One region of the Streptomyces sp. NPDC096176 genome, then DNA from elsewhere that is predicted to be linked to it. Evidence: riboswitches for the same ligand, from Rfam matches in the RefSeq annotation. Region 1 holds a riboswitch; the other holds the start of a gene.
What was found. Region 1 has a riboswitch for glycine ahead of gcvT (glycine cleavage system aminomethyltransferase GcvT). Riboswitches for the same ligand answer to the same signal wherever they lie in the genome.
Positions count from the first base shown of each region.

Region 2: it holds a riboswitch for glycine, as region 1 does, so the genes downstream of both, gcvP (aminomethyl-transferring glycine dehydrogenase) here and gcvT (glycine cleavage system aminomethyltransferase GcvT) in region 1, are expected to answer to the same signal.

Region 1 is NZ_JBIWFV010000001.1:994,694-1,000,739, reverse strand. Features, by position in the region: gene ACIQ7Q_RS04725 (enhanced serine sensitivity protein SseB) at 1-342, opposite strand, end outside; gene ACIQ7Q_RS04720 (AAA family ATPase) at 508-1,191, opposite strand; glycine riboswitch at 1,337-1,433, shown strand; gene gcvT (glycine cleavage system aminomethyltransferase GcvT) at 1,582-2,697, shown strand; gene gcvH (glycine cleavage system protein GcvH) at 2,776-3,150, shown strand; gene glyA (serine hydroxymethyltransferase) at 3,174-4,433, shown strand; gene ACIQ7Q_RS04700 (L-serine ammonia-lyase) at 4,581-5,948, shown strand; gene ACIQ7Q_RS04695 (EF-hand domain-containing protein) at 6,014-6,046, opposite strand, start outside.
Region 2 is NZ_JBIWFV010000023.1:30,360-36,405, reverse strand. Features, by position in the region: gene ACIQ7Q_RS34190 (MerR family transcriptional regulator) at 1-22, shown strand, start outside; gene ACIQ7Q_RS34185 (bifunctional nuclease family protein) at 76-549, shown strand; gene ACIQ7Q_RS34180 (MerR family transcriptional regulator) at 718-1,314, shown strand; gene ACIQ7Q_RS34175 (DNA polymerase IV) at 1,364-2,851, shown strand; gene ACIQ7Q_RS34170 (PRC-barrel domain-containing protein) at 2,761-3,144, opposite strand; glycine riboswitch at 3,259-3,354, shown strand; gene gcvP (aminomethyl-transferring glycine dehydrogenase) at 3,535-6,046, shown strand, end outside.

The DNA.
Region 1 (6,046 bases):
CACACCGACGGCGCCGCCCGGGTTCACGGCGATGCCGAGCTGTGGAGGCAGACCGCGGGCGAACTCGCGGGCGGGCGCGACGGTGAACGACATGTGGGCGCCGACGCACTGGAGGAACTGCTGCTCGGAGCTGAAGACGGGCACGTATGCGGCGCCGTCGACGTCCATGGTGGGCAGATCGAGGTTCGGGCTGTCCGGGGTACCGCCGTTGGGCAGCGGAACCCATATCGGGCTGCGGCCGAGCACCTCAATGAGGCGGCCTCCGGCGGCGGGGTTGCCGAGGGAGGCGGCCAGCACCTCTTCGAGCTCGTTGCCGGGCCAGCCGGTGTGGGGTGTCTCCATGGGGGTCGTCCTTCGTGCGGGGCGGTGCGCCGGCCCCGACCTTAGCGCCGGGGACGGATCGACTGCGGCCGCGGGGGCGCCGGGCCTCGGGCGCCGGGGCGAGCCCCGTTCCCCCACCCCCGCGCCCGAGGTCTCCCCCTGTGCGGACTATGCGAACTGTGCGGACTATGCGAAGCCCAGCCGCCTCAGCGACCCCGCCGATTCCCGGTCCAGCAGAACCGCCGACGCGCAGCCTCCCGGCAGTCGGCCGGACTCCGCCTCCGTGACCAGGTGGCTCACCGCCCGGCGGTGGCGGGCGAAGGCGTAGCCCGAGACGCCGCGGCCGCGCTCGCGCTGGCCCGCCCTGGCGACCTGGGGCGTGACGTCCAGGAGCACCAGGTGCAGGGACGCCCCCCGCCGTCGCGTCTCGCGGGCGAGCCAGCGGCGGACCCACGCCTGCGTGCCGCAGTCGTGGACGACAACACTTTCACCCGAACGCAGGGCACGCCGGAGCCCGGCGTAGTGGGCCAGACGGACGAGGGGGCGATAGACGGCGTACGGCAGCAGGCGGGGCATCCGGGCGTCCCACCGGTCGCGGGTGTCCTGCGAGTCGATGCCCCGTTCGCGCACGGCGCGGCGCATCAGCGTGGACTTGCCGCTGCCGGGGAGGCCGGAGACGACCACCACGTCGCCCGCGGCGAAGACAAGGCTGTGCGGGCTGCTGCCCGAGCGCTGCCTGAGGTCGCGCAGGACGGGCTGGGCGGGCCGGACGCGCGCGGGCGCCCCGGTCCGGGCTGGAACTGCGGGCAGCCCCGGCTGGGCGGACACCCCCGCGGTCGTGGCGTATGCACCGGTCGGCTGCAACGTCATGCCATCCCCCTTCGGGTCATCCCACACCCTTGCCCATGAAGTGTAAAGAACTGGTAATACGGCTCAAGTGATTTCAGGGCGGCCTCACGCTCCACTCTTCCCCGATGCGTGCAATGATGTGCGCGCCAACTGCATACCGGCCGCTTGAATCCGCGCGGGAGAGTCCCTGCCACATCCGTGGCGGGCGCCGAAGGAGCAAGTTCCTCCCTTGAATCTCTCAGGCCCCGTACCGCGTGTGATGAGGCAGATCTGAAAAGCGAGCCGCATTCGAGCGGCTCCACCCAAGGTGCAAGTCACGACTACCCGTACGCGGAGTCGGGGCGAACCTCTCAGGTTCCGATGACAGATGGGGAGGATTGTCCTCGCAGCCATGCCCTGGGAGCCACACCTATGAGCAACGCCCCCCGTCTGACCGCACTCGACGCCCTGCACAGGTCGCTGGGCGCGACCATGACCGATTTTGCCGGCTGGGACATGCCGCTGCGGTACGGCAGCGAGCGGGACGAGCACATCGCCGTCCGCACCAAGGCCGGCCTCTTCGACCTCTCCCACATGGGTGAGATCACCGTGACCGGCCCGCAGGCCGCGGACCTGCTGAACTACGCGCTGGTCGGCAACATCGGCACCGTCGGCGTCGGCCGCGCCCGCTACACGATGATCTGCCAGGAAGACGGCGGCATCGTCGACGACCTGATCGTGTACCGGCTCCAGGAGCAGGAGTACATGGTCGTCGCCAACGCCGGCAACGCCCAGATCGTGCTGGACGCGCTGACCGGGCGCGCGGCAGGCTTCGACGCGACCGTCCGTGACGACCGTGACGCGTACGCGCTGATCGCCGTCCAGGGCCCGGAGTCCCCCGGCATCCTGAAGTCGCTCACCGACGCCGACCTGGACGGCCTGAAGTACTACGCGGGCCTGCCCGGCACGGTGGCGGGCGTCCCGGCGCTGATCGCCCGTACCGGCTACACAGGCGAGGACGGCTTCGAGCTGTTCGTCGAGCCGCAGCACGCGGAGAAGCTCTGGCAGGCGCTGACCGACGCGGGCGCACCGGCCGGTCTGATCCCGTGCGGCCTGTCCTGCCGTGACACGCTGCGCCTGGAGGCGGGGATGCCGCTGTACGGGCACGAGCTGACCACCGCGCTCACCCCGTTCGACGCGGGACTCGGGCGGGTCGTGAAGTTCGAGAAGGACGGCGACTTCGTGGGCCGCGAGGCGCTCACCGCCGCCGCGGAGCGGGCCGAGACCGCCCCGCCGCGCAAGCTCGTCGGCCTGATCGCCGAGGGCCGCCGCATCCCCCGCGCGGGGATGGCCGTGGTCGCGGGCGGGGAAGTGATCGGCGAGGTCACCTCCGGTGCCCCGAGCCCGACCCTGGGCAAGCCGATCGCCATGGCGTACGTGGACGCCGCTCAGGCCGCCCCGGGCACGCCGGGTGTCGGTGTCGACATCCGCGGTACCCACGAGCCGTACGAGGTCGTGGCTCTGCCGTTCTACAAGCGCCAGAAGTGATCTTCCGGTGTCGGACGTGATCGTCCGCACCCCCTCCCCGTTCACCAGCACTCCCCCGCGTACAGGAGAATTCAGGTCATGAGCAACCCCCAGCAGCTGCGCTACAGCAAGGAGCACGAGTGGCTGTCGGCCGCCGAGGACGGCGTGTCGACGGTCGGCATCACGGAGCACGCGGCCAACGCGCTCGGCGACGTGGTGTACGTCCAGCTCCCCGAGGTCGGTGACACGGTGACCGCGGGCGAGACCTGCGGCGAGCTGGAGTCCACCAAGTCGGTCAGCGACCTCTACTCCCCCGTCAGCGGTGAGGTCATCGAGGCCAACGAAGACGTCGTCAACGACCCGTCGCTGGTGAACTCCGCCCCGTTCGAGGGCGGTTGGCTGTTCAAGGTGCGTGTCAGCGAGGAGCCGAAGGACCTGCTCTCCGCGGACGAGTACACCGAATTCGCCGGCTGACCCACGACCTTAGGGACCGAGTGATGTCGCTTCTCAACACCCCTCTTCACGAGCTGGACCCGGACGTCGCCGCCGCTGTCGACGCCGAGCTCCACCGGCAGCAGTCCACCCTCGAGATGATCGCCTCGGAGAACTTCGCTCCGGTCGCGGTCATGGAGGCCCAGGGCTCCGTCCTGACCAACAAGTACGCCGAGGGCTACCCGGGCCGCCGCTACTACGGCGGCTGCGAGCACGTCGACGTGGTCGAGCAGATCGCGATCGACCGGATCAAGGCGCTGTTCGGCGCCGAGCACGCCAACGTGCAGCCCCACTCGGGTGCGCAGGCGAACGCGGCCGCGATGTTCGCGCTGCTCAAGCCGGGCGACACGATCATGGGCCTGAACCTGGCCCACGGCGGTCACCTGACCCACGGCATGAAGATCAACTTCTCCGGCAAGCTCTACAACGTGGTCGCCTACCACGTCGACGACGCCACCGGTCAGGTCGACATGGCCGAGGTCGAGCGGCTGGCCAAGGAGTCCAAGCCGAAGCTGATCGTCGCCGGCTGGTCCGCCTACCCGCGTCAGCTGGACTTCGCCGCCTTCCGCCGGATCGCGGACGAGGTCGGCGCCTACCTGATGGTCGACATGGCGCACTTCGCGGGCCTGGTCGCCGCGGGCCTGCACCCCAACCCGGTGCCGCACGCCCACGTCGTGACGACCACCACGCACAAGACCCTCGGCGGACCGCGTGGCGGTGTGATCCTCTCGACGCAGGAGCTCGCCAAGAAGATCAACTCCGCGGTCTTCCCCGGCCAGCAGGGCGGCCCGCTCGAGCACGTGATCGCCGCCAAGGCGGTCTCCTTCAAGGTCGCGGCCTCCGAGGAGTTCAAGGAGCGTCAGCAGCGCACCCTGAACGGCGCCCGCATCCTCGCCGAGCGCCTGGTCCAGGCGGACGTCACCGAGCACGGCGTGTCGGTCCTGTCCGGTGGCACCGACGTGCACCTGGTCCTGGTCGACCTGCGCAACAGCGAGCTCGACGGCCAGCAGGCGGAGGACCGCCTCCACGAGGTCGGGATCACCGTCAACCGCAACGCGATCCCGAACGACCCCCGGCCCCCGATGGTCACCTCCGGCCTGCGGATCGGCACGCCGGCCCTGGCCACCCGCGGCTTCCAGGACGACGACTTCCGCGAGGTCGCCGACATCATCGCCGAGGCGCTCAAGCCGTCCTACGACGTCACCGCGCTGCGCGCCCGGGTCACCGCCCTGGCCGAGAAGCACCCGCTCTACCCCGGTCTGTGACGGATCTCCCGTAACAGACCGGACCAAAACAAAAGGGGCACCGCGCACACTGGACAGTGCGTGCGGTGCCCCGCACCACGTACCGCCCTGTGTTCTCTGCACCACCCCGGCAGACAACGGCGTCTACCAACCCTGAGGAGTACCCCCGTGGCCATTTCGGTCTTCGACCTGTTCTCGATCGGCATCGGCCCCTCCAGCTCCCACACGGTGGGCCCGATGCGCGCCGCCCGCATGTTCGCCCGGCGGCTCAAGAACGAAGGCCTGCTCGCCCACACCACGGCGATACGGGCGGAGCTCTTCGGCTCCCTGGGTGCCACCGGCCACGGCCACGGCACCCCCAAGGCCGTCCTGCTCGGCCTGGAGGGCAACTCTCCGCGCACGGTCGACGTCGAGACGGCGGACGAGCAGGTCGAACGGATCAGGACCGGCCGCCGCATCAACCTGCTCGGCATGCACGAGATCGACTTCTCCTTCGACGACGACCTGGTCCTGCACCGCCGCAAGGCCCTGCCGTACCACGCCAACGGCATGACGGTGCTCGCCCGCGACGCCGAGGGCACGACCCTGCTGGAGAAGACGTACTACTCGGTCGGCGGCGGCTTCGTCGTCGACGAGGACGCGGTCGGCGAGGACCGGATCGTGCTCGACGACACCGTGCTGAAGTACCCCTTCCGCACCGGTGACGAGCTGCTGCGCCTCACCAAGGAGACCGGCCTGTCGATCTCGGCGCTGATGCTGGAGAACGAGAAGGCCTGGCGCGCCGAGGACGAGATCCGCGAGGGCCTGCTGGAGATCTGGCAGGTCATGCAGGCGTGCGTCTCGCGCGGCATGTCCCGGGAGGGCATCCTGCCCGGCGGACTGAAGGTCCGCCGCCGGGCGGCGACCACGGCCCGCAAGCTGCGCTCCGAGGGCGACCCGAACGCCCTCGCGATGGAGTGGATCACGCTCTACGCGATGGCCGTCAACGAGGAGAACGCAGCGGGCGGCCGCGTCGTCACCGCGCCCACCAACGGCGCCGCCGGCATCATCCCCGCCGTGCTGCACTACTACATGAACTTCGTGCCCGGCGCGGACGAGGAGGGCGTGGTCCGCTTCCTGCTCGCCGCAGGCGCGATCGGGATGCTCTTCAAGGAGAACGCCTCCATCTCGGGCGCCGAGGTCGGCTGCCAGGGCGAGGTCGGATCCGCCTGCTCGATGGCGGCGGGCGCGCTCGCCGAGGTCCTCGGCTGCTCCCCGGAACAGGTCGAGAACGCGGCCGAGATCGGCATGGAGCACAACCTCGGCCTGACCTGCGACCCGGTCGGCGGCCTCGTCCAGATCCCGTGCATCGAGCGCAACGGCATGGCGGCGGTCAAGGCCGTCACCGCGGCCCGGATGGCGATGCGCGGCGACGGCAACCACAAGGTGTCCCTCGACAAGGTCATCAAGACGATGAAGGACACCGGAGCGGACATGTCGGTGAAGTACAAGGAGACCGCGCGGGGCGGCCTTGCGGTGAACATCATCGAGTGCTGAGGCGGTAGGCCCGGACAGCGCGCGGCCCCCGGCGGATACGCCGGGGGCCGCGGTGTCGCGCTGCGTCAGGCCTTGTTCAGGTGGGCCCAGAACTCGTC
Region 2 (6,046 bases), on a different contig from region 1:
CCTCGGAGTGCGGCTCCACTGATCTTGGACCAGCCCGACTACCCAAACCGGTCGCGCACGTCCTAGGGTTACTGTGTGAACGAGCTCGACGTTGTGGGTGTCCGGGTCGAAATGCCCTCGAACCAACCGATCGTGCTCCTGCGTGAAGTGGGAGGCGATAGGTACCTCCCCATCTGGATCGGTCCAGGGGAGGCGACCGCCATTGCCTTCGCGCAGCAGGGCATGGCTCCCGCCAGGCCGCTGACTCATGACCTCTTCAAGGACGTGTTGGAGGCGGTGGGCCAGGAGCTCACCGAGGTCCGCATCACCGACCTGCGCGAGGGCGTCTTCTATGCGGAGCTGGTCTTCGCCAGCGGGGTCGAGGTCAGTGCCAGGCCGTCCGACGCGATAGCGCTCGCCCTGCGCACCGGTACGCCGATCTATGGCAGCGACGGGGTGCTGGACGATGCGGGGATCGCCATCCCGGACGAGCAGGAGGACGAGGTGGAGAAGTTCCGCGAGTTCCTCGATCAGATCTCGCCCGAGGACTTCGGCTCCAGCAGCCAGTGACACCCGCCGTCCGCTTGGCGTCGGCGCATTCGAGTAGCCTTTCCCGGATCGGGGCACGAGAAACCACTCTCAGGGTGATTATCACTCGGCGTGCCGAGTGTGGCGATCGTTGACGCACCCCTGGTGACTCCCTACCTTCGAGGTGGCAGGTCAAGGACGGAGGTCGGCGTGAGAAGCAGCGGCGACAGTACGGCTGGGGGCGGCCTCGGACCCAGTCCGGTGGAAGACGGGCCGTACCCGCTTCGCGACAGCGCGGCCGGGCCCGCCACCGACACCATCGGCTACCGGGGGCCGACCGCGTGCGCGGCCGCCGGCATCACCTACCGGCAGCTCGACTACTGGGCGCGCACGGGCTTGGTGGAGCCCAGCGTGCGACCGGCGTACGGCTCCGGAACACAGCGGCTCTACAGCTTTCGCGACGTGGTCGTCCTCAAGATCGTCAAGCGCTTCCTGGACACCGGTGTCGCGCTGCAGAACATCCGCGCCACCGTGCAGCACCTGCGGGCCCGTGGATTCAAGGACCTCGAGCGGATGACGCTCATGAGCGACGGCGCGACGGTCTACGAATGCTCCTCGCCCGACGAGGTGGTCGGGCTGCTCCAGGGCGGGCAGGGCGTCTTCGGGATCGCGGTGGGCGTCGTGTGGCGAGACGTCGAGGCGGCGCTCTCGCAGCTCCACGGCGAGCGGATCGACACGGGGGAGACCCTGGTCGGTCACAACCCCGCGGACGAGCTGGCGAGACGCAGACGCGACCGGGCCGTCTGAGCGTGCCCGGCGCTCCCCGTTGTCAGTGGTGTGGGGGAGCATCGAAGGTGTGAGAACCGCCCCGACGATCCTGCATCTGGACATGGATGCTTTCTTCGCCGCCGCCGAGCAGGCGGCGAAGCCGTCGCTGCGCGGCAAGCCGGTGGTCGTCGGTGGGCTCGGTCCGCGCGGTGTGGTGGCCACCGCCTCCTATGAGGCCCGGCGTTTCGGGGTGCACTCGGCCATGCCGATGGCGCAGGCGCGACGCCTCGCGCCGAACGCGGCCTACCTCGTCCCGCGCTTCTCCCTCTACCGCTCCGTGAGCGAGCAGGTCATGGAGCTCCTGGGCCGCCTGTCGCCCCTCATCGAGCCGTTGAGCCTCGACGAGGCGTTCGTCGATCTCGAGGCCGGGGAGGCCGCGGACGACGCGTCGACCGCGCGTGCGGCGGGAGAGCGGCTGCGCGCCGACATACGAGCGGTCACGGGCCTGACGGGTTCCGTGGGGCTGGCCGGTTCGAAGATGATTGCCAAGATCGCCTCCGAGCAGGCCAAGCCGGACGGGCTGGTCCTCATCGAGCCGGGGACCGAGCGCGAGCTGCTGGGGCCGATGCCCGTGCGCATCCTGCCGGGTGTGGGGCCCGCCACCGGTGAGCATCTGCGGCGGGCCGGCATGACGACAGTCGCGGATCTCGCCGAGGCGGGCGAGGACGAGCTCGTACGGCTGCTGGGCAGGGCGCACGGTGCGTCGCTGTTCCGGATGGCGCTGGGGCACGACGACCGCCCGGTGGTCGCCGAGCGGGACGCGAAGTCGGTGTCGGTCGAGGACACCTTCGACGTGGACCTCCACGACCGGGTGCGGGTGCGCACCGAGGTGGACCGGCTCGCCGATCGGTGCGTGGAGCGGCTGAGGGCGAGCGGGCACTCGGGCCGGACCATCGTGCTCAAGGTCCGCCGGTACGACTTCTCGACGCTGACACGGTCGGAAACGCTGCGGGGGCCGACCGACGACGCGGCGGTCGTGCGGGAGGCTGCGGGGCGGCTGCTGGAGGCAGTGGACACCACGGGCGGGGTGCGGCTGCTCGGGGTGGGCGTGACGGGACTCGCGGACTACACCCAGGAGGACCTGTTCGCGCAGGCCGCGGCGGAGGAGTCCGCGGCCGTCCGGCCCGAGGCGGCGTCCGGAGCCGAGGCGGCATCGGCTCCGGACGGCACGGCGGCGGAGCTCTCGGGGCCCGGCCCGGATCGTGCCGAGCCGGTCGAGCGGCGCTGGGCCGCAGGCCAGGACGTACGCCATGCGCGGCACGGGCACGGCTGGGTGCAGGGCAGCGGGGTGGGGAGGGTCACCGTGCGCTTCGAGGAACCATGGTCGCCGCCCGGCCGGGTCCGCACGTTCCTTGTGGACGACGAGGAGCTGGAGCCCGCGGATCCGCTGCCGCTGATCGCGCCGGCGGACGAGGGCCGGGCGGGTCAGTCTTCCTGCCCGGCGACGCGGCCGAAGGAGCGGTCACCGGAGGCGGGAGCGGGAGTCGGGGGCGGGCCGGAGATGTCGAGCCCGTAGTGGTGGTAGAGCTGGAGCTCCTGTTCGGGGGAGAGATGGCGGCCCACGCCGAAGTCCGGGGCGTCCTTGATCAGCGAGCGTTCGTAAGGGACCCGCAGCGTGTTGTCGACGACCTCGCTCGGTTCGAGGGGGACGAAGGCGTCCCTGCTGAAGAGGCCTGTCCGCAGGGCCGCCCACTCAGGCATTCCGGTGGCGTCGTCCAGGTACACCTCGTCGACGGTCCCGATCTTGGTGCCGTTGCGGTCGAACGCCTTGCGGCCTATCAGGCTGCGCGGATCGATGTCGGTCTGCACGGTCCCTCCAACTGGTCGCGCCTGCTCTCTCATGACTACAGAAAGGCACATTTCGAGTGTCGGCCACTCGAGCGATCGTTCCCAAGCGGCGCTGGTACCCTGGCAAACGGCTGCTGACCCTGTGCGGGAGAGTTCTCCGGTGAAGACCGGAGGCGCCGAAGGAGCAAATCCTCCCCGGAATCTCTCAGGCACCTGTACCGCACGGACGAGGTCACTCTGGAAAGCAGGGCGGGCGTCGGACGGCATCCGCTCTCACCGACGGTGAAAGCCGGGAGGTCGTTTCGCGACGCCCGGTGAAGCTCTCAGGTTGAGATGACAGAGGGGGAGGCCGTCCGGGCATCCGCGCCGTGATGCCCCTCGCAGGTCGCGAAGACCAGGAGGCCTCCCACCATGACCGCCAACCGCATTCCGCTCTCCCAGCTGGAGCGTGGCACCCCCTTCGAGCGGCGTCACATCGGGCCTGACGCAGGTGCCCAGGCCAAGATGCTCGCCCACGTCGGGTACGGCTCGCTCGACGACCTCACCGCCGCCGCCGTGCCGGACGTGATCAAGAGCGCGGAGGCCCTCGACCTCCCGGACGCCCGCACCGAGGCCGACGTTCTCGCGGAGCTGCGCTCCCTGGCAGACGGCAACCAGGTGCTGGCCCCCATGATCGGCCTCGGCTACTACGGCACCTTCACCCCGCCGGTCATCCTGCGGAACGTCATGGAGAACCCGGCCTGGTACACGGCGTACACGCCCTACCAGCCCGAGATCTCGCAGGGTCGGCTCGAGGCGCTGCTGAACTTCCAGACCGTCGTCGCGGACCTGACCGGCCTGCCCACCTCGGGCGCCTCGCTCCTCGACGAAGGCACGGCCGCCGCGGAGGCCATGGCGCTGGCCCGCCGGGTCGGCAAGGTCAAGAACGGCGTCTTCCTGATCGACGCCGACACCATGCCGCAGACCATCGCCGTGATCGAGACCCGCGCCGAGCCGACCGGCGTCGAGGTCGTCACCGCCGACCTGAGCGACGGCATCCCCGCCGAGATCGCGGAGCGCGGCGTCTTCGGCATGCTGCTGCAGTACCCGGGCGCCTCCGGTGCCGTGCGCGACCTGAAGCCCGTGATCGAGCAGGCGCACGAGCTCGGCGCGATCGTCACCGTCGCCGCCGATCTGCTCGCCCTCACCCTGCTCACTTCGCCCGGCGAGCTCGGCGCGGACATCGCCGTGGGCACGACGCAGCGCTTCGGCGTTCCGATGGGCTTTGGCGGACCGCACGCCGGCTACATGGCGGTGCGCGACAAGTTCGCACGGAGCCTGCCCGGCCGACTGGTCGGCGTTTCCGTCGACGCCGACGGCAACAGGGCCTACCGCCTGGCGCTGCAGACCCGTGAGCAGCACATCCGCCGTGAGAAGGCCACCAGCAACATCTGCACCGCGCAGGTGCTGCTCGCCGTCATGGCGGGGATGTACGCCGTCTACCACGGTCCGGAGGGGCTGCGGGCGATCGCCCGGCGCACCCACCGTTACGCCGCGATCGTCGCCGAGGGCCTGCGCGCCGGCGGTGTCGACATCGTGCACGCCTCGTACTTCGACACCCTGACCGCCCACGTGCCCGGCAAGGCCGCCGATGTCGTGGCCGCCGCCCGCGAGGGCGGGGTCAACCTGCACCTCGTCGACGCCGACCACGTCTCCCTCGCCTGTGACGAGACCACCGGCCGGGAGCAGCTGACGGCCGTCTGGTCCGCCTTCGGGGTCGACGGCGACGTCGAAGCTCTGGACGCCGTCGGCGCGGACGCCTTGCCCGCCGCCCTGCTGCGCCAGGACGAGTACCTCACCCACCCGGTCTTCCACGAGCACCGCTCGGAGACCGCGATGCTGCGCTACCTGCGCAGGCTCGCCGACCGCGACTACGCGCTGGATCGCGGCATGATCCCGCTCGGCTCCTGCACCATGAAGCTGAACGCGACGACCGAGATGGAGCCGGTGACCTGGCCCGAGTTCGGCCAGATCCACCCCTTCGCGCCGGTCGAGCAGGCGCAGGGCTATCTGACCCTCATCCGTGAGCTGGAGGAGCGCCTCGCCGAGGTCACGGGCTACGACAACGTCTCCATCCAGCCCAACGCCGGATCGCAGGGGGAGTTCGCCGGTCTGCTGGCCGTCCGCGCCTACCACCGCGCCAACGGCGACGACCAGCGCACCATCTGCCTGATCCCGTCCTCCGCGCACGGCACGAACGCCGCCAGCGCCGTGATGGCCGGCATGAAGGTCGTCGTGGTCAAGACCGCCGACGACGGCGAGATCGACGTCGAGGACCTGCGCGCCAGGATCGAGCAGTACCGCGACGAGCTCGCCGTGCTGATGATCACCTACCCGTCGACGCACGGTGTCTTCGAGGAGCACGTCGCCGACATCTGCGCCCAGGTGCACGACGCCGGCGGTCAGGTGTACGTCGACGGCGCCAACCTCAACGCGCTGGTGGGTCTCGCGAAGCCGGGCCGGTTCGGGGGCGACGTCTCGCACCTGAACCTGCACAAGACCTTCTGCATTCCGCACGGCGGCGGTGGCCCGGGGGTCGGCCCGGTCGGTGTGCGCGCGCACCTGGCCCCGTACCTGCCCAACCACCCGCTGCAGCCGACGGCAGGCCCCGAGACCGGCGTCGGCCCGATCTCCGCGGCCCCGTGGGGTTCCGCGGGCATCCTGCCGATCTCCTGGGCGTATGTACGCCTGATGGGCGGCGAGGGTCTCAAGCGTGCCACTCAGGTCGCGGTCCTCGCGGCCAATTACATCGCCAAGCGCCTCGAGCCCCACTACCCGGTGCTCTACACCGGCCCGGCGGGTCTCGTCGCCCACGAGTGCATCGTCGACCTGCGCCCGCTGTCGAAGGCGACCGGTGTCAGCGTCGACGACATCGCCAAGCGGC